3 regions of the Streptomyces sp. NPDC002499 genome follow, and region 2 is predicted to be linked to each of the others. Evidence: riboswitches for the same ligand, from Rfam matches in the RefSeq annotation. Region 2 holds a riboswitch; each other region holds the start of a gene.
What was found. Region 2 has a riboswitch for S-adenosylmethionine ahead of ACWD5F_RS25335 (aminotransferase class V-fold PLP-dependent enzyme). Riboswitches for the same ligand answer to the same signal wherever they lie in the genome.
Positions count from the first base shown of each region.

Region 1: another riboswitch for S-adenosylmethionine. It lies ahead of ACWD5F_RS25005 (amino acid ABC transporter permease); the one in region 2 lies ahead of ACWD5F_RS25335 (aminotransferase class V-fold PLP-dependent enzyme).
Region 3: another riboswitch for S-adenosylmethionine. It lies ahead of thrC (threonine synthase); the one in region 2 lies ahead of ACWD5F_RS25335 (aminotransferase class V-fold PLP-dependent enzyme).

Region 1 covers NZ_JBSFXO010000008.1:469,468-476,315, forward strand. Annotated here, with positions in the region: gene ACWD5F_RS24990 (ABC transporter ATP-binding protein) at 1-1,549, shown strand, start outside; gene ACWD5F_RS24995 (putative leader peptide) at 1,683-1,793, shown strand; gene ACWD5F_RS25000 (glutathione S-transferase C-terminal domain-containing protein) at 1,948-2,811, shown strand; SAM riboswitch class IV at 2,909-3,018, shown strand; gene ACWD5F_RS25005 (amino acid ABC transporter permease) at 3,357-4,337, shown strand; gene ACWD5F_RS25010 (amino acid ABC transporter ATP-binding protein) at 4,334-5,131, shown strand; gene ACWD5F_RS25015 (ABC transporter substrate-binding protein) at 5,184-6,212, shown strand; gene ACWD5F_RS25020 (GNAT family N-acetyltransferase) at 6,293-6,848, shown strand, end outside.
Region 2 covers NZ_JBSFXO010000009.1:4,825-11,672, reverse strand. Annotated here, with positions in the region: gene ACWD5F_RS25345 (rhomboid family intramembrane serine protease) at 106-849, shown strand; gene ACWD5F_RS25340 (Lrp/AsnC family transcriptional regulator) at 846-1,127, shown strand; gene ACWD5F_RS25335 (aminotransferase class V-fold PLP-dependent enzyme) at 1,160-2,521, opposite strand; SAM riboswitch class IV at 2,686-2,802, opposite strand; gene trpD (anthranilate phosphoribosyltransferase) at 2,879-3,943, opposite strand; gene qcrB (cytochrome bc1 complex cytochrome b subunit) at 4,077-5,720, opposite strand; gene qcrA (cytochrome bc1 complex Rieske iron-sulfur subunit) at 5,717-6,772, opposite strand; gene qcrC (cytochrome bc1 complex diheme cytochrome c subunit) at 6,769-6,848, opposite strand, start outside.
Region 3 covers NZ_JBSFXO010000005.1:467,878-474,725, forward strand. Annotated here, with positions in the region: gene ACWD5F_RS16220 (NADH:flavin oxidoreductase) at 1-749, opposite strand, end outside; gene groL (chaperonin GroEL) at 950-2,572, opposite strand; gene ACWD5F_RS16230 (cold-shock protein) at 2,869-3,072, opposite strand; gene ACWD5F_RS16235 (MoaD/ThiS family protein) at 3,523-3,798, opposite strand; gene thrC (threonine synthase) at 3,795-5,084, opposite strand; SAM riboswitch class I at 5,102-5,256, opposite strand; gene ACWD5F_RS16245 (glucosyl-3-phosphoglycerate synthase) at 5,427-6,371, shown strand; gene ACWD5F_RS16250 (alpha,alpha-trehalose-phosphate synthase (UDP-forming)) at 6,497-6,848, shown strand, end outside.

The DNA.
Region 1 (6,848 bases), on a different contig from region 2:
CCGCCTGGACGCGCTCGGTATCGAGCACCTCTACGTGATCGGTCTGGACGAACTGTTCGCCAAGGACGCCTCGTTCTTCCACGACAACTTCGCCGGCTCGTTGACCAAGCGGGTCCTCAGTTTCGCCTCGCGGTTCGAGGAGTTCGTCGACACGCTGACGTTCAACATCATGGGCAGCCTGATTCCGTTGCTGTTCGGGTCCGTTGTGCTGTGGCGCTACGAACCGCTCCTGGTCGTCGGCCTGTTGACGATGATCACCGTGACGGCGCTGTGCGTGGCGCCCCTCATCCGGCGTCGCCAGCGGCTGGTGGACCAGCGTGAGGCGGCCATCGCGCGGGTGTCGGGGCATGTGGCCGACAGCCTGATGAACATGGACACCGTGCGGGCGTTCGCGGCCGAGGAGCGCGAGGCCGCCGAGCACCGCTCCCGGGTCGCCACGTCCCGCCGGCTGACGCTGATGTCGTGGGACTACGGCAATCTGCGCATCGACACGCTGGTCGCGCCGTTGTCCGTGGCGACCAACGCGCTCGGGCTGCTGCTCGCGGTGACGCTGAGCCGGGGCGGGCACGGCGTGGAGGCGGTCGTGGTCGCGTTCACGTACTACACCAACGCCACCCGGATCATGTTCGAGTTCAACCAGATCTACCGGCGGCTGGAGAGCTCGATGACGGAGGCCGCGCAGTTCACCGAGCTGCTGCACTCGCCCCCGACCGTGCTCGACCCGGCGAAGCCGGACCCGCTGCCTGCGCGGGCCGCCTCGGTCCGCTTCGAGCGGATCACCTTCGCCCACGGACCCGGCGCCCCGCTCTTCGACGGACTCGACCTCGCCGTGCCCGGCGGCGCGAAGATCGGCCTGGTCGGGCGGTCCGGCGGCGGCAAGACCACCCTCACCCGGCTGCTGCTGCGGATGACGGACCTGGACGCCGGCCGCATCCTGATCGGCGGCCAGGACATCAGCAGGCTCCGTCAGGCCGACCTGCGCGGTCTGATCGCGTACGTGCCCCAGGACCCGGCCATGTTCCACCGCACCCTGCGGGACAACATCGCCTTCGCCCGCCCGGACGCCACCGACGCCGAGATCCGCCGGGCGGCCGAGGCCGCGCACGTCACGGAGTTCGCCGACACGCTGCCCGAAGGCTTCGAGACGATGGTCGGCGAGCGCGGCATCAAGCTCTCCGGCGGCCAGCGCCAGCGGGTCGCGCTGGCCCGGGCGATCCTGCGCGACGCGCCGATCCTGCTCCTCGACGAGGCGACCAGCGCCCTCGACTCGGAGAGCGAACTGCTCGTCCAGGAGGCACTGTGGCGGCTCATGGAGGGGCGCACCGCGCTCGTGGTCGCGCACCGGCTGAGCACGGTCGCCGGCATGGACCGCCTTGTGGTCCTGGACCGCGGCCGGATCGTCGAGCAGGGCACGCACGAGGAACTGCTCGCGTCCGAAGGCACCTACGCGAAGCTGTGGCGCCACCAGTCAGGCGGTTTCCTCTCCGACAGCCCGGCGGAGGAGGACGACGCCCTGGACGACGGTGCCGCCCGGGCCGACGTGAACTGAACGGGCCGATGTGAACCGAACGGCACACCGAAACCGAACGGGACACCGACCGGTCGGTGGACGCCCTCTTGACGCCGCAGCCAGGGGGATCGACACTCCAGAAGGGAATCCTAGTGAACAGGTAGGGAATGACATGAGGCGCCTTGGACCGGTCACCGTACGCGTGAGCCGCTCGCCTCTCCTCACCTCCCGCCGCCACATCGATCTGCTGCGCGTCTGCAGCGCGATCAGCCGCCAAGGCTGAGCCGCGCCCCTCCCGTGCCCGCGACGCCCACGCGTCGTCCCGCGACCGGACGCCACCGGCGTCGTCCGTCCGCACCGCACGGCTGAGCCCGGCCCCTTCCCGTCCGACGTCGCTTCCGCCGCGCGTACGTCCGCGCCCGCTCCCGGGGAGAGTCATGTCCGTCACACCGCTGGCCGCCCACACCACCACTCCGTCCGCGCCCGCCTTCCGGGGCCGCATCGGCGGCGATCCGCGCAGCGGCCACTACGCCGTTCCGCGCCGCTACCGCCTCCATCTGTCCACCGCGTGTCCCGACGGCCTGCGCATCGCCGTCACCCACAGCCTGCTCGGCCTGGACACCGTCTGTCCGGCGACCTACCTGCCCGCCGTCCCCGACTCCCCGCAGGGCGGCCACTCGGTGCTGCGCCCGCTGTACGAGGCGAGCGCCCACCGGTACTCGGGGCCGGCCGTCGGACCGGTGCTCAGCGACGACTGGTCCGGGCGGATCGTCAGCACCCACGCCCCGGACATCACCCGCGACCTCGCCCGCCGCTTCGGCGCCGACCGGCTCTCGCTGTACCCGTGCGGCGCCGAGTCGGAGATCGAGGCCGTCGAGCGGATGTGCGCCCAGGACATCGAGGGAGCCGCCCAGCGTGCCGGACAGTCCGGCGGAGAGCAGGCGGAGCGGGACGCGGCCCTCGAAACGCTGCTGGAGTCGCTGGGTGCGCTGGAGCGGTGGCTCGTCGGACGCGACTACATGATCCGGGATCAGATCACCGCGGCCGACGTCGAGTTGTGGGTCACCCTGGTCCAACTCGACACCGTGCACCGGCATCACCTGGACGCCTGCGCGGTCGAGCGCATCGCCGACCACCCGACCCTGTGGGCGTACGCCCGCCGCCTGGCCGCCCACCCGGCCTTCGGCACCCATCTCGACCTGGACGGCATCGCCCGCCGGCACCACGCCCACTGCCGAGGTCTGGAGGCGGCCGGCGCGGCCGTGCAGATCCTCGACTGGGCGGCCCACGCGGCCCGATAGCCGCTCACCGCCCGTCCACAGCAGCTCCACAGTCGTTCCACTTCGTGGACCGGCGTTGACATTCGTTCGGGCAAGTGTCTTGAATATCGCCCAGAACGGTCATGAGTGTCAGCGACAAGCCCTGGCTTGCTGACCGGCAACCCTCGCACCGCGGTGGGGTGCCCCAGGTGACGACCGGACCGGATGACGTTTCGGTAAGCGCGCGGCCCCTTCCGGGGGCCTCCGACAGTGACAGGTGACGCCATGTACGCAGCTCTCAGGACGGCCGCATGCCGCCCACAGAGCTGCGTGCTGTCGTACGCGAACCTGTTCGTCGCCGACCGCGCCGTCGATCTGCTCCGGGTCAGCAGCGCACTGTGTACCGCACCGGGCCGTGCCCGCTGTCGGGGCTGACGACCAGCCAGCCCGCGCACCTCTGACGCACACCCGCCTCCGCCGGTGTGCAGTTCCCCTCCCCGCCCCCAGTCCCGCGCAGCCGCGCGCGCCGCCCGTCGTCGCGCGTCCACCGCCGGGGTCCGGGGTGTCCGAACCTGCCGGAGCCCACCATGAGTGAACCCCCTGGCGCCGCCGTGTCCCTCGCCGAGGCACCGCCTGCCGACGAACCGTCAAAACCCCTCACGGCACAGCGAGTTCAGCCGCTGCGCCGGCCGGGGCGCTGGATCGCCACCGCGGTCGTGCTGGTCCTCGCGGCCCAGTTCGTGCACGGCCTGGCGACCAACCCGTTCTACCAGTGGGACCGCTTCGGCTACTGGTTCCTGCGGCCGACCATCCTCGACGGGCTGCTGATCACCCTCGAAGTGGCCGCCTACAGCGCGGTCCTCGGCCTCCTGGGCGGCATCCTGCTCGCCCTGGCCAGACTCTCCAGGTCCCCGGTGCTGCGCGCGGTGAGCTGGACCTACGTCTGGGCGCTGCGCTCGATCCCGCTCATCGTGGTGCTGCTCTTCCTCTACAACTTCAGTGCTCTGTACCGGACGTTGAGCGTCGGTGTCCCCTTCGGGCCGGCCTTCTTCTCCTTCGACGAGTCGAAACTGGCCACCGACATGGTCGTGGCCGTCATCGGCCTCAGCCTCAACGAGGCGGCCTACGCGGCCGAAGTGGTCCGCGGCGGCATCCTCTCCGTCGACCAGGGCCAGCACGAAGCGGCCTCCGCCCTCGGCCTGCCGAAGAGCTACCAGTTCCGCAGGATCGTGTTCCCGCAGGCGCTGCGCTCCATCACCCCGAACTACGTCAACCAGCTGATCGGCCTGATCAAGAGCACCTCGCTGGTCTTCTACGTCTCCCTGCTCGACCTGTTCGGCTCCGCGCAGACGATGGGCTCCACCTACCCCGGTGACATCGTGCCGCTGCTCCTCGTCGTCACCGTCTGGTACCTGATCCTGACGAGTGTCGTGTCGGTCATCCAGTTCTACGTCGAGCGGTACTACGCCCGGGGCGCCACGCGCTCCCTGCCGCCGACGCCGATCCAGAAGCTCCGCACCGGCCTCACCGATCTGCGGGCCCGTATCCGCCGGGAGGCCGCGATATGAGCGCCAAGACCCTCGAAGCGCCGACCGACATCACGCCCGCCGCGGTGGAGGTGCACGACGTGCACAAGTGGTACGGCGCCCACCGGGTGCTGGACGGCGTCGACCTGACCGTGCGGCCCGGCGAGGTCACCGTCATCCTCGGCCCGTCCGGCTCCGGGAAGTCCACGCTGCTGCGGGTCATCAACCACCTGGAGAAGCCGGAGATCGGCTACGTCAGCGTCAACGGCGAACTGATCGGCGTGAAGCGGCAGGGGGAGCGGTTGAAGGAGCTGAGCGAGCGGGCCATCCTCGCCCAGCGCAGCCGGATCGGCTTCGTCTTCCAGAACTTCAACCTGTTCCCGCACCTGACCGTCCTCGACAACGTGGCCGCGGCCCCCGTCGCCACCGGCCGGCTCGGCAAGCCCGAAGCCCTGGAACTGGCCCGCGAGTTGCTCGGCCGGGTCGGTCTCGGCGAGAAGGCCGGCGCCTATCCGAGGCAGCTGTCCGGCGGCCAGCAGCAGCGCGTCGCCATCGCACGTGCCCTCGCCCTGCGCCCCGGCGTCATCCTCTTCGACGAGCCGACCTCCGCCCTCGACCCCGAACTCGTCGGCGAAGTCCTCGCCGTCATCAAGGACTTGGCGACCAGCGGCACCACCCTCGTCATCGTCACCCACGAGATCGGCTTCGCCCGCGAGGTCGCCGACCGGGTCGTCTTCATCGACGGCGGAAAGATCGTCGAGCAGGGCCCGCCGCACGAGGTCCTCGACAAACCGCAGCACGAACGGACCCGCGACTTCCTCAGCAAGGTCCTCTGAGCCTCACCCTTCTCACCCTCAACAGTCCTGAACACCGAGCCTAGGAACAGCCATGTCTCCCCTCAGCCTTCGCAGCAGACTCACTCGCGGACTCACCGCCGGCACCGTCGTCGCCGCCCTCGCCGGCGGGCTCGCCGCCTGCGGGGGAGACAGTGACGCGGCCACCACGACCGACAACGCCGCCGCCGGCTCGGTCACCGTGGGTGCCCTGTCCCTCGGCGCCGCCAAGGAGACCACGCTGAAGGTCTCCGAAGTGAAGTCGATCAGCGCCGAGTTGCCCAAGGACATAGCCAAGAGCGGCAAGCTGGAGATCGGCGTCGGCTTCCTGCCCGCCGGCTCCCCGCCGCTCGGCTACGTCGGCTCCGACCAGAAGACCCTCACGGGTTCGGAGACCGACATCGCCCGTCTGGTCGCCGCCGTCCTCGGCCTCAAGCCCGAGCTGAAGAACTCCACTTGGGAGAACCTCTTCATCGGCCTGGACAGCGGCAAGGTGAACGTCGCCTTCTCCAATGTCACCGACACCGAGGAGCGCAAGGCGAAGTACGAGTTCGCCTCCTACCGCGAGGACAACCTCGGCTTCGCGGTGAAGGCCGACAACTCCTGGAACTTCGACGGCAATTACGAGAACCTCGCCGGCAAGACGGTCGCCGTGGGCGCCGGCACCAACCAGGAGCGGATCCTCCTGGAGTGGAAGAAGAAGCTGGCCGCCGAGGGCAAGAAGCCGCTCACGGTCAAGTACTTCCAGGACAACAACAGCACCTACCTCGCGCTGACCTCCGGGAAGATCGACGCCTACCTCTCCCCGAACCCCTCGGTCGCCTACCAGGTCTCCTCGACCAAGGGCACGGCGAAGGCGATCCGCAACGCGGGCACCTACTCCGGCGCCGGATCCTCCCTCCAGGGCCTGATCGCGGCCACCGCGAAGAAGGACAGCGGCCTCGCCAAGCCGCTGGCCGACGCGATCAACTACCTGATCAAGAACGGGCAGTACGCCAAGTGGCTGGCCGCCTGGAACCTCTCCAACGAGGCCGTCGCCAAGTCCGAGATCAACCCGCCCGGACTGCCGCTCAGCGACTCCTGACCCACCCTCTCAGCAAGGGGACCCCGCCGCGTCCCGGCGGGGTCCCCGACCCGTGCGACCAGTACCGGAGCCGTCACCCGATGTCTTCCACCGCCAGTCTCGAAACCACCACGTCCCACGTCCTGGACAACCCGGCCTGGGCCGCGCTCACCGGCCCGCACGCCCACTTCGCCGAGCGCGTCGGCCGCGCCGTCCGCTACCCCGTCGACGTGGCCGGCTTCCACGCCATCACCGACAACGACGACCCGCGTGCCTGGGCCGACCGGGCCACGCTCGTCGGCCCCGGCGGCACCGCCGCGGTGCGCGGTGTGAGCGAGGCCCCGGCCGGCTGGGAGATCGTCCGCTCGGGCCAGGGCGTCCAGCTCGTCGACACCGCGCTGTGGGCCGAGCCCGCCCCCGAGGCCGTACGCCTGGGTCCCGCCGACGTACCCGAGATCCTCGACCTGGTGGCCCGCACTGAACCCGGCCCCTATCTGCCCCGCACCGTCGAACTGGGCACCTACCTGGGCATCCGCCACGAGGGCCGGCTCGTCGCGCTGGCGGGCGAGCGCCTGCACCCGCCGGGCTGGACCGAGATCAGCGCGGTCTGCACCGACCCCGACTATCGCGGCCGGGGCCTGGCCACCCGCCTGGTCC
Region 2 (6,848 bases):
CGTGTGGCTCGTAACCCTACGGCCTGGCGCGTACTCGCCGCCCGTCCGTCCGCGGCGGCGAGGCGGTCTGTGCGTGTGCGTCCCGTTACGCCATGCTCTGTGTCCATGATCAGCAACTGGAGCGCGACGGTCGGCAGGACGTTCAGAACCGGCCGGATGCCGTCGGCACCGGTCACGTACGGGCTGATCGCGGTCTGTTGTCTGGTCTTCGCGGTCGGCCCGGCCTCGGGGCTGAATCCGGCCTACGGCTCCGGGGACGCGCTGCTCGCCGCGCAGCGCGCCTATTTCCACCGCTGGGGCGTGGTCCCGGCGGACCTCGTCGCGGACCCCGCGGGATCCGTCCTCACCCCCGCCACGGCCCTCTTCATCCACGGCGGCTGGGTCCACCTGCTCGGCAACATGCTCTTCCTCTACGTCTTCGGTGTGATGACCGAGGAGCGGATGGGCCGCGTGCGGTTCACGCTCTTCTACCTCGTCTGCGGCTACCTCGCCCTGCTGGGGTACGCGGCCGCCAACTCCTCCTCCGAGCAGTCCCTGGTGGGAGCGTCGGGGGCGATCTCGGCGATCCTCGGTGCGTTTCTGTACCTGTTCCCCGGGGCGCGGGTGACCAGCCTGCTGCCGTTCCTGTTCTTTCTGCCGATGCGGTTCCCCGCGTGGGTCGTGCTGCCGTTCTGGGCGGCGCTGCAGTGGGTGGCGGCGGGGCGGGCGGAGCAGGGGCCCGGGGTGGCGTATCTGGCGCACCTGGTGGGCTTCTCGCTGGGCTTCGGTTACGCGTGGGCCCGATTCCGCCGTACGACTAGAGTGAAGGCCGCCCCAGCTCCGGCCCCCGAGGGAGAGAACCAGCCGTGATCACCGCGATCGTCCTCATCAAGACCAGCGTGGACCGGATCCCCGAGATCGCGGAGTCGATTGCCTCGCTGGAATCTGTGAGCGAGGTGTTCTCCGTGACGGGTACGTATGACTTGATCGCGATGGTTCGGGTCAAGGAGCACGAGGACCTCGCGGAGGTCATCCCCGGGCGGATCAGCAAGATCCCCGGTGTGGAGGGCACGGACACGCACGTGGCGTTCCGGACGTACTCCCAGCATGACCTGGAGGCGGCCTTCGCGATCGGGTTGGACTCCTGACCACCTGAAGACCGCCTCCCGGCGAAAACCACTCACACCGCCGGGACGCAGCGGCCGTTCTCCGTGTGGTAGGTCCACTTGGCGCCTGCCGTCACCAGTTCCTTCACGGCACCGATGAAACGCTCGACGTGCTCGTCGGGGGTGCCCGCGCCGAAGCTCACCCGGATCGCGTTGAGGGACTTCTCGCCCGGGGCCGCCTCGGGAGCGCCGCATTCGCCCTGGGTCTGGGGGTCGGTGCCCAGGAGGGTGCGCAGCAGCGGGTGGGCGCAGAAGAGGCCGTCGCGGACGCCGATGCCGTACTCGGCGGAGAGGGCGGCGGCGAAGTGGGAGCTGTTCCAGCCGTCGACGACGAAGGAGATGACGCCCACGCGCGGGGCGTCATCGCCGAAGAGGGACAGGACGCGCACCTCCGGGACCTCCGCCAGACCCACCCGCACTGTCTCGATCAGGTGCTGCTCGCGCGCGACCAGCGTGTCGAAGCCCGCCTCGGTCAGCGCCTTGCAGGCCGACGCGATGGAGTAGGCGCCGATGACGTTCGGGGAGCCGGCCTCGTGGCGGGCGGCGGTGTCGTGCCACTCCACGTCCACTCCCCCGTCCTCGCGCCGGCTGACCTTGCGGCTGGCGCCGCCGCCCGCGAGGTAGGGGTCGGCCGCCTGGAGCCAGTCGGCGCGGCCGGCCAGGACGCCGGAGCCGAAGGGCGCGTACAGCTTGTGGCCGGAGAAGGCGATCCAGTCGACGTCGAGGTCCTGGACGGACACCGGGTGGTGCGGGGCGAGTTGGGCGGCGTCCAGGACGATCCGGGCGCCGTGCGCGTGCGCGGCGGCGGCCAGTTCACGGACCGGCCACAGCTCGCCGGTGACGTTCGAGGCGCCGGTGACGCAGACCAGGGCCGGGCCGTAGGGGTCACGGGCGGTGAGGGCCCGCTCCAGGGTCTCGACGGCCTGGGCCGGGGTGCGCGGGGCGTTGAGGTAGGTGACGCGGGCGTCCTGCCAGGGCAGCAGCGAGGCGTGGTGCTCGGTCTCGAAGACGAAGACCTGGCAGTCGGCGGGCAGGACCGCGGCGAGGAGGTTGAGGGAGTCCGTGGTGGAGCGGGTGAAGATCAGCTGGTCGTCGGGGCGGCAGTCCAGGAACTCCTCGACCGTCCGGCGGGCGTTCTCGAAGAGGTCGGTGGAGAGCTGCGAGAGGTAGCCGGCGCCGCGGTGGACGCTGCCGTAGTACGGGGCGTAGGCCGCCACGTCGTCCCAGACGCGCTGGAGGGCCGGGGCGCTGGCCGCGTAGTCGAGCGCCGCGTAGGTGACTTCGCCGCCCGTGACGAGCGGGACGGTGACGTCCCGGCCCAGGACGGGCAGCGGGGCACAGACGGAGGTGGCGGCGGCAGCGGTGGCGACAGACATGGCGAACTCCCGTGAGAGGCAGGCGAATTCACTGCGCGGGCGGACATGGCTCCGGCGCAGGAGAAAGGTGAAGGGGGTATGCGGAGGCGGGGCTCGGCGCCCTATCGCATTCGCTTGCTCACAGAGAACTCCCTCGAGACCAGGACCCCTGGTGTCTTTCGAGGGGCCCGCGCTTGCCGCAGACCTCGCTGCCTACGGCCTGGTCTTCACCCGGGGCACCCCGCCACGGACGGAGGGTTGCCGGACAGTCGGCCGGGGCCTCATGACTGTCACTCATGACCTGGTCCAAAAACTTACGTGAGGTGATCGTCGTCCCGCAACCCGTGTCCGGATCGCGGGACGACGACCGCCGTACCGCTACGCGTTGCTGGCCGCCGCCCAGCGCTCCAGGGTCCGCTTGGCGGCGCCCGAGTCGATCGACTCCGCCGCCTTCTCCATCCCGGCCCGGAGCTGGTCCGCCAGCGGCTCGTCACCCGGCTCCAGGGCCACCAGGGCGGCCGCCGAGTTCAGGAGTACGGCGTCCCGCACCGGGCCCGTCTCGCCGTCCAGGAGCCGGCGGGCGACGCCGGCGTTGAACTCGGGGTCGGCGCCGCGCAGCGCCTCCACCGGGACCAGCGGAAGGCCCACGTCACGGGGGTCGAAGGACTCCTCGGTGACCTTGCCGTCGCGGACGATCCACACCCGGGAGGTGGCCGTGGTCGTCAGCTCGTCGAGGCCGTCGTCGCCGCGGAACACCAGGGAGGAGTTGCCCCGCTCGGCGAAGACGCCCGCGATGATGGGCGCCATCCGTGGATCAGCGACCCCGACCGCCTGGGCCCGCACCCTGGCGGGGTTGGTCAGCGGGCCCAGCGCGTTGAACACTGTGCGGATGCCCAGCTGGCCGCGCGCGGCGCCCGCGTGACGCAGGGCCGGGTGGAACTTGATCGCGAAGCAGAAGGTGATCCCGGCTTCCTCGGCGACCTCGGCCACCCGCTTCGGGGTCAGCTCCAGGTTGACGCCGAGCCGCTCCAGGACGTCGGAGGCGCCGGACGCGGAGGACGCGGCCCGGTTGCCGTGCTTGACGACCTTCGCGCCCGTGCCGGCGATCACGATCGAGGACATCGTGGAGATGTTCACCGTCTTCGCGCCGTCGCCGCCGGTGCCGACGATGTCCACCGTCTTGCCGGACACCTCGATCACGTTGGCGTGCGCGTACATCGCGCGCACCAGACCGGTGATCTCCTCGACCGTCTCGCCCTTGGCCCGCAGCGCCACGACGAACCCGGCGATCTGCGCGTCCGTCGCCTCGCCGCGCATGATCTGGTCCATCGCCCAGAAGGTGGCGTCGGCGTCCTGGTCCTTGCCGTACAGCAGGGAGTTCAGTACCTCGGGCCAGGAACGGCCCGCCGCGATGTCGCCTCCAGCGGGGGTCACAGCGCTCATACGGCCGCTCCTGGGTGTCGTAGAAGGTGCTTCACAAGACGTGCCCCACCCTATCCAGCGCGCGGCACGGCGAAGGGCCCCGTCCGGTGTTCGGACGGGGCCCTTCGACTGTGGCGTGGCGACGCCTCAGCGATCAGTGGTGGCCGTGGCCGCTCGTGATCTCCTTGTACTCCTCGACGGTCGGCTTGGGGATCTGGGACTCCTCGCCGTAGTACGCCTCGCTCAGCTTGGCGCGCAGCTTCTCGGAGCCCTTGACCTTGCGCTCGACGCCGTTCTCGTCGACCGTCGCGCCGATCGCGGCCGGCACGTACTGCTCGTGCGCGGTGAGCGTGTGCAGCGCGTCCTGGCTGAGCGGCTCGTGCACCTCGATGAACTCACCGTGCGGCAGGCGCTTGATGATGCCCGACTCGCGGCCGTGCAGCACCTTGTCGCGGTCCCGGCGCTGGAGGCCCAGGCAGATCCGCTTGGTGGCGATGAACACGAGGACCGGCACGACGAAGAAGCCGACGCGGACGAACCAGGTGATCGCGTTGATCGACAGGTGGAAGTGCGTGGCCCAGAGGTCGTTGCCGCCACCGACGAGCAGGACGAAGTACCAGGAGATCCACGCGGCGCCGAACGCGGTACGCGTCGGGACGTTGCGCGGACGGTCCAGGATGTGGTGCTCGCGCTTGTCGCCGGTGACCCAGGACTCGATGAACGGGTAGACCGCGATCGAGACCAGGACCAGCGGGAAGATCACCAGCGGGATGAACACGCCCAGGACGAGCGTGTGGCCCCAGGCGTTGATCTCCCAGCCCGGCATGACACGGATCAGGCCCTCGGAGAAGCCCATGTACCAGTCGGGCTGGGCGCCCGTGGAGACCATGTCCGGCCGGTAGGGACCCATGGCCCAGATCGGGTTGATCGAGGCGATCGCCGCGACGGCCGCGATGACACCGAAGACCAGGAAGAAGAAGCCTCCGGCCTTGGCCATGTAGACCGGCAGGAGCGGCATGCCGACGACGTTGTTGTTCGTCTTTCCGGGGCCCGCGAACTGCGTGTGCTTGTGGTAGAAGACCAGGATCAGGTGGCCGACCACGAGCCCGAGCATGATGCCCGGCAGCAGCAGGATGTGGATCGAGTAGAACCGTGCGACGAAGTCGCCGCCCGGGAACTCGCCGCCGAAGAGGAAGAACGACAGGTACGTGCCGACGATCGGCACGGACAGGACCGCGCCCTCCATGAAGCGGACACCGGTGCCGGAGAGCAGGTCGTCCGGGAGCGAGTAACCGGTGAAGCCGGTGAACATGCCCAGGACGAACAGCAGGAAGCCGAACAGCCAGTTGACCTCACGCGGCTTGCGGAACGCGCCCGTGAAGAACACGCGCATCATGTGCACGAACATGGCGGCAAGGAAGATCAGCGCGGCCCAGTGGTGGATCTGCCGGATCAGCAGACCACCGCGCACATCGAAGGAGATGTGCATGGTCGAGTTGAAGGCCTCGGACATCATCTGGCCCTGCAGCGGGATGTAGCTGCCGTGGTACTCCACCTCGTTCATCGACGGGTGGAAGAACAGCGTCAGGTACACACCCGTGAGGATGATGATGATGAAGCTGTAGAGGCAGACCTCGCCCAGCATGAACGACCAGTGGTCGGGGAAGATCTTGCGCATGTTGGCCTTGGCCAACCCGTAGATCCCCAGCCGGCCGTCCGCCCAGTCGGCGACGCGCTCGCCCGCCGGGGCTTTGCCGCGCCGGGGCTCGTTGCTTGCGGTGCTCTCGTTGGTGCTCATCCGCGCTCCCAGAATGCAGGACCGACGGGCTCTTCGAAGTCGCCGAGCGCCTCGAGGTAGCCCTCGTCGTTCACGCCGATGCGCAGCTGCGGCAGGGCGTGCCCGGCGGGGCCGAAGATCACTCGGGCACCGTCGGAGAGGTCGAAGGTGGACTGGTGGCAGGGGCACAGCACGTGGTGCGTCTGCTGCTCGTACAGGGAGATCGGGCAGCCGACGTGGGTGCAGATCTTCGAGTACGCCACGATGCCCTCGTGCGACCACTCGAGCTCGCGCTTGTCCTTGATGTTGTCCGGCTGGAGCCGGACGATCATCAGGGCCGCCTTGGCGATCTCGGTCTGGAACTCCTCGTCGTGCTCCTCCAGGCCCTCGGGCTTGGCGAAGGTCAGCGAGCCGACCGCGACGTCGGAGGGGCGCAGCGGCTCGTTGGTGTTCATGTTGACGAGCAGCTTGCCCTTGGACCAGATGGTGTGGCGGAGCTTGGTCCCGGGCAGCGGGCCGAGGTCGCGCAGCAGCATGACGCCGGAGAGCGGGAACAGGGCCAGCGCACCGAACATCGTGTTGCGGATCAGCTTGCGACGGCCGAGCGCGGACTCCTTGGCGCCCTGCTTGAAGTCGGCCAGCACCTTGGCCTTGACCTCGGGCGTGGCCTCGATCGCGTGCCGCTCGTCGGCGATCTCCACGTCGGACATCAGGGTGCGGGCCCAGTGGACCGCGCCCGCGCCGATCGAGAACAGTGCGAGGCCCAGGGTCAGGCCGAGCGCGAAGTTCAGCGCGTTGATGTGACCGATCGGGAAGACGAAGATCGCCTTGTCGTGCGGGATCGCCACGTAGGAGGCGATGAAGCCGACGGTGGCGAGCATGGACACCGTGAACAGGAAGGCGACGACGCGCTCGGACCGCCTGGCGGCCTGCTCGTCGATGTCCTGCACCCGGTGCTCGTGGGGCGGCAGTCCGGGGTCGGCGAACGGGTCCTGCTCGTTCGCGACGCCTACCGCGCCGTGCGCGTCCTGCTCAGCGGGCAGGTTCTCTTCTGGAATGTCTTGGCTACTCATGACTTCTTGGCCTTTGCGGTCCGAGCGGCGACCCAGACGGCGACCGCGATCAGCGCGCCGAGTCCGAAGACCCAGG
Region 3 (6,848 bases), on a different contig from region 2:
TCGGCCAGGCGGGCCTTGTAGACGTCCTGCTTCCACTGCGAGTAGCGGAAGATGATCGGGAAGTCGGGGGACACGGCCTCGCGGACCGACCCCACGATCTCCGCCGCGAACTTGGTACGGGCGACCGGGTCACCGCCGTAGGAGTCGCTGCGGCGGTTGGTGCCGGCCCACAGGAACTGGTCGAGCAGGTAGCCGTGGGCGCCGTGCAGTTCGACCCCGTCGAAGCCGATCCGCTCGGCGGCGACCGCGGCCTCGACGAAGGCGTCGATGACGTCGTCCAGGTCGTCCTGGGTCATCGCCCTGCCGGTGGGCTCGGTGGCACCGATCCGCAGCCCGGAGGGGCCGACCGCGGGGGCGTCGGCGTACGGCGGCTGGCCCTGCTCGCGCACCATGCCGATGTGCCACAGCTGCGGCACGATCCGCCCGCCCGCCGCGTGCACCGCGTCGGCGACCTTCGCCCAGCCCGCCAGCTGCTCCTCGCCGTGGAACCGCGGGATGCGGTCGCTCTGCCCGGCCGACTCGTGTCCGACGTACGTGCCCTCGGTGACGACGAGACCGACGCCCGCTCCGGCGCGGCGCGCGTAGTACGAGGCCACGTTCTCGCCGGGGATGCCGCCCGGGGAGAACTGGCGGGTCATCGGCGCCATCACGATGCGGTTGGGGACCGTCAGGCCGCCCAGGGTGATCGGCCGGGAGAGGATCTCGGCCGCGCGGGAGGGGGAGCCGGCGGGAAAGGCGGTGGCGGTCACGTGGGGGAACTCCTTGGGGTACCGGATGGTATGTGCGCGTGCATTGAACGTCGGTCAATGTTCAACACCCGCGCCGGCGATCTCATTCCGCCCCACCGACACCTGGCCCTGTGATCCCGGACACGCCGAAGGGCGGCACCCCCTGTCGGAACAGGAAGTGCCGCCCTCCGTAAGGACGTTGATCAACCGGAACCGGTCGATCAGAAGTCCATGTCACCGCCCGGCATGCCGCCGCCGGCCGGCGCGGACGCCTTCTCCGGCTTGTCGGCGATGACGGCCTCGGTGGTGAGGAACAGCGCGGCGATGGACGCGGCGTTCTGCAGAGCGGAACGCGTGACCTTCGCCGGGTCGATGATGCCCTCGGCGATCATGTCGACGTACTCGCCGGTGGCCGCGTTCAGACCCCAACCCACGGTCAGGTTGCGGACCTTCTCGACCACGACGCCGCCCTCGAGACCACCGTTGACGGCGATCTGCTTGAGCGGGGCCTCCAGGGCGAGCTTCACGGCGTTGGCGCCGGTCGCCTCGTCACCCGTCAGCTCCAGCTTCTCGAACACCGCGGAGGCCTGCAGCAGGGCCACGCCACCACCGGCGACGATGCCCTCCTCGACGGCCGCCTTGGCGTTGCGCACGGCGTCCTCGATGCGGTGCTTGCGCTCCTTGAGCTCGACCTCGGTCGCGGCACCGGCCTTGATGACGGCGACGCCACCGGCGAGCTTCGCCAGGCGCTCCTGGAGCTTCTCGCGGTCGTAGTCCGAGTCGCTGTTCTCGATCTCGGCGCGGATCTGGTTGACCCGGCCGCCGACCTGGTCCGAGGACCCGGCGCCGTCGACGATGGTGGTCTCGTCCTTGGTGATGACGACCTTGCGGGCGCGGCCCAGGAGGTCCAGGGACGCGTTCTCCAGCTTGAGGCCGACCTCCTCGGAGATGACCTCGCCGCCCGTGAGGATGGCGATGTCGCCGAGCATGGCCTTGCGACGGTCACCGAAGCCCGGGGCCTTGACGGCGACGGACTTGAAGGTGCCGCGGATCTTGTTGACGACCAGGGTCGACAGGGCCTCGCCCTCGACGTCCTCGGCGATGATCAGCAGCGGCTTGCCCGACTGCATGACCTTCTCCAGGAGCGGGAGCAGGTCCTTGACGGAGCCGATCTTGGAGTTGGCGATCAGGATGTAGGGGTCGTCGAGCGACGCCTCCATCCGCTCCATGTCGGTGGCGAAGTACGCCGAGATGTAGCCCTTGTCGAAGCGCATACCCTCGGTGAGCTCCAGCTCCAGACCGAAGGTCTGGGACTCCTCGACGGTGATGACGCCTTCCTTGCCGACCTTGTCCATCGCCTCGGCGATGAGCTCGCCGATCTGGGTGTCGGCGGCGGAGATGGAGGCCGTGGAGGCGATCTGCTCCTTGGTCTCGACATCCTTGGCCTGCTCGAGCAGGGCACCGGAGACGGCCTCGACGGCCTTCTCGATACCGCGCTTGAGGGCCATCGGGTTGGCGCCGGCGGCTACGTTGCGCAGACCCTCCTTGACGAGGGCCTGGGCGAGCACGGTCGCAGTGGTCGTACCGTCACCGGCGACGTCGTCCGTCTTCTTGGCGACTTCCTTGACCAGCTCGGCGCCGATCTTCTCGTACGGGTCCTCGAGCTCGATCTCCTTGGCGATGGAGACACCATCGTTGGTGATCGTGGGGGCGCCCCACTTCTTCTCGAGGACGACGTTGCGGCCCTTGGGGCCGAGCGTCACCTTCACGGCGTCCGCGAGCTGGTTCATGCCGCGCTCGAGGCCGCGCCGCGCCTCCTCGTCGAACGCGATGATCTTGGCCATGTGAAGTGGTCCCTCCAGGACTGGGGGTGATTCCTTCGGACCGCGCCCGCGCCCGCGACGGACGGCTCGCATGCCCCGTGGTTCCTTGCCCCACCTGGCCTGCGGGCCTCACCGACCCGGTCCTTCTTGTCACTCTCACCTTCAGAGTGCTAACGCCAATGATTAGCACTCGCCCCCTGCGAGTGCAAGCGGCTCTCGGGGATCGGGCAGGCGGCCGGGGCACCGTCGAGGGCACGCACAGACACGGCGAGGGGCCCGCACCCTGCCGGATGCGGACCCCTCGCCATGTGAAATGTTCAGGCGGTGACGCGAACCATGTCGGCCTGCGGGCCCTTCTGACCCTGCGAGATCTCGAACTCGACCCGCTGGCCCTCTTCCAGGGTGCGGTAGCCGTCCATCTGAATGGCGCTGTAATGGACGAAGACGTCCGCACCACCGTCGACCGCGATGAAGCCGTACCCCTTCTCCGCGTTGAACCACTTGACGGTGCCCTGAGCCATGCCTAACTCCCCTATTACTGGCCCTTGCACAGATCCACACTTCGCGGATCCGGGTCAGACCTCACCCCCCACGGATTGGGGGCGTGCGCCGGAACGCGTCGACCGCGGCCGAATGTATCCGTCCAACTGCCGTCTGCAACAGGTCAATCCGACGAGAATTCCGGGCACGACCGGTCGGGAATCTGGCGAGAATTCATTAGAATTCAGGGCAAGTCGGGCCCCATAAAAGGCGCAAAACACACAAAAAACCTGCTTACTTTGGCTACTTCTTGTCGCCCGTGCAGCAGGTTTCCGGGGAGGCCGACCCGTGGATCGGCGGCGCGTTCCCCAACTGTACCTCGCTCAACCCCACTGAATTGCCCCCTCCGCTTCTCTCACGGAGGGGGCAATCGGATGAACTCTTCGTAATCGCTGTTACCGAAGGTAATTATCGGCCGCGATCAACCACGTTCAGCCACCGGCGACGGCGGGGATGATCGAGACGCCGGCCCCGTCCGGGGTGACCGTCTCGAGCCCCTGCTCGAACCGCACGTCGTCGTCGTTCACGTACACATTGACGAACCGCCGCAGCTTGCCCTGGTCGTCCAGCACGCGCGCGGCGATACCGGCGTGGTTCTTCTCCAGATCGGCGATGACCTCGCCGAGGGTCGCCCCTTCGGCCGCGACCTCGGCCGCGCCGCCGGTGTAGGGCCGCAGGATGGTCGGGATACGGACGGAAACGCTCATGATGCGAGGCCTGCCTCTCGGAAGGAGTCGAGGTTCGGGCGGATGGTGGCGGTCAGACCGGTGCCGGCCACCGCGTCCAGGGTCTTCAGGCCGTCGCCGGTGTTCAGCACGACCGTGGTCTTGGTCGGGTCCAGGAGACCGTTCTCGATCAGCTTTTTCGCGACGCCGACGGTCACGCCACCGGCGGTCTCCGCGAAGATGCCCTCGGTCCGCGCCAACAACTTGATCGCGTCGACCACCTGCTCGTCGTTCACGTCCTCCACCGCGCCGCCCGTCCGGCGCGCGATGTCGAGCACGTACGGACCGTCCGCCGGGTTGCCGATGGCCAGCGACTTGGCGATGGTGTTCGGCTTCTGGGGGCGGACCACGTCGTGACCGGCCTTGTAGGCGACGGACACCGGCGAGCACCCCTCGGCCTGGGCGCCGAAGATCTTGTACGGCTTGTCCTCGACGAGCCCGAGCTTGATCAGCTCCTGCAAGCCCTTGTCGATCTTCGTGAGCTGCGAGCCGGAGGCGATCGGCACGACCAGCTGATCGGGCAGCTGCCAGCCGAGCTGCTCGCAGATCTCGTACGCCAGGGTCTTGGAGCCCTCCGCGTAGTACGGCCGCAGGTTGACGTTGACGAAGCCCCAGCCCTCGCCGGCCGGGTCGCCGATCAGCTCGGAGCAGAAACGGTTCACGTCGTCGTAGTTGCCCTCGATGCCGACGAGCTCGCCGCCGTAGATCGCGGCCATGACGACCTTGCCCTGCTCCAGGTCGTGCGGGATGAACACGCACGAGCGGAAACCGGCGCGCGCGGCGGCGGCGCCGACCGCGCCCGCGAGGTTGCCGGTGGAGGAGCAGGAGAGGGTGGTGAAGTCGAACGCGCGCGCGGCCTCGATGGCCTGGGCGACGACCCGGTCCTTGAAGGAGTGCGTCGGGTTGCCGGAGTCGTCCTTCACGAAGAGCTTGCCGGCGTCGACACCCAGCTCGCGCGCGAGGTTGTCGGCCTGGACGAGCTTGGTCCAGCCGGGGTTGATGTTCGGCTTGGTCGCCACGTCCGCGGGGACCGGCAGCAGCGGCGCGTAACGCCAGATGTTCGCGGGACCCGCTTCGATCCGCTTGCGGAGCTCCTCGGTTTCGTAGGCCGAGAAGTCGTACGCGATCTCGAGCGGGCCGAAACACTCCTCGCACGCGAAGACCGGTCCGAGCGGTACCCGGTGGCCGCACTCACGGCAGGAGAGCGCCGCGGCCGGGCCGAGGTCTACGGTGGAGTCGGTGGTGCTTGCAACAGTCTGCACAGCCATGGAGGCGAGGCCCTTTCTCCTCATCTTCCTCGCGACGCATCTCGCCACGAGACGGATTTGGCACCTTCCCTAGCCGGGAGCCTCGCGTAATGATCAACATTGATCTACGAGACCGGCTGGAGGGTTGCCGGGGCTTCATCGGGCCGTATCCCTCTGCCCCTCTGGATGAGCGGTATGCAGTTGTATGAGCGGTTGTGGGCGCCTCCGACCCTCGACATGCGATGGTCATCAGCGTTGTTCAAGACTGTAACCGAAGGCCAGGACAGTTGAGCTAGCCGTCCGAACCGCGAGATGGATCACACAAGATCCACTCGCCGAGAGAACGCAGAGGAGCCGCGCACTGTGCTGAACGAAGTCGAGCGTTGGCTGAGCACCCGCTCCTGGTCCGTGACCGATCGCCCGCTCCACAAGATTCTGGCCGCGAAGCACCGCACGGGCCAGTCGGTCAGTGTCGTGCTGCCCGCGCTCAACGAGGAGGAGACCGTCGGCGACATCGTCGCCGTCATCCGTCACGACCTCATGCAGCAGGTCCCGCTCGTGGACGAGATCGTCGTCGTCGACTCGGGATCCACCGACCGCACGTCCGAGGTCGCCGCGGCGGCCGGCGCGCGGGTCGTCCACCGCGACGACATCCTGCCGCACATCCCGCCCGTACCCGGCAAGGGCGAGGTGCTGTGGCGCTCGCTCCTGGTCACCACCGGGGACATCGTCTGTTTCATCGACGCCGACCTGAAGGAGTTCTCCTCGGACTTCGTCTCCGGCATCGTCGGCCCGCTGCTCACCGATCCCGGCGTCGACCTCGTCAAGGCGATGTACGACCGCCCCCTCGGCGGCGCCGCGGGCCAGGGCGGACGCGTCACCGAACTCATGGCCCGCCCGCTGCTGAACATGCACTGGCCGCAGCTGGCCGGCTTCGTGCAGCCGCTGGGCGGCGAGTACGCGGCCCGCCGCAGCCTGCTGGAACAGCTGCCGTTCCCGGTCGGGTACGGCGTCGAGCTGGGCATGCTGGTCGACGCCCTGCATCTGGTGGGCCTGGACGCGCTCGCCCAGGTGGACGTCGGGGTGCGCAAGCACCGCCACCAGGACGGGCAGGCGCTGGGCCGGATGTCCGCCGCGATCTACCGCACCGCGCAGCTCCGGCTGGCCCGCGGGCATCTGATCCGTCCCTCGCTGACCCAGTTCGAGCGGGGCGCGGACGGTTTCGAGCCGCGCACCTACTCCGTGGACACGGAGGAGCGGCCGCCGATGGTGGAGATCGCCGAGTACGCGCAGCGGAAGGTCGCCTGACGTCGGCGGGGTCGCCCGAGGACAGCAGGAGTCACCTGACGACAGCAGGTCACCCGCCGTATACGGCCTGCTCGCGGGTGCGCTCACACGTTTGAGCGTTTCCCGGCCGGGCTAGGTTGTGGCGTATGGCTTCCACGGCTTCCACGCAGGGCGCTGCCCAGGTATTGGTCGCGTCCAACCGCGGCCCGGTCTCCTACGACGTCCGGGAAGACGGCTCGCTGGCCGCCCGGCGCGGTGGCGGCGGGCTGGTCTCCGGGCTGTCGGCGATCGGGCCGGACGCGGGCGCGCTGTGGGTGTGCTCGGCACTGTCCGACGGCGACCGCGAGGCCGTACGGCGCGGGGTCGGCGAGGACGGCGTGCGGATGCTGGACATCCCGGCCGACGTGCACGCCGACGCGTACAACGGCATCGCCAACTCGGTGCTGTGGTTCGTGCACCACATGCTGTACCAGACGCCGCTGGAGCCGGTCTTCGACG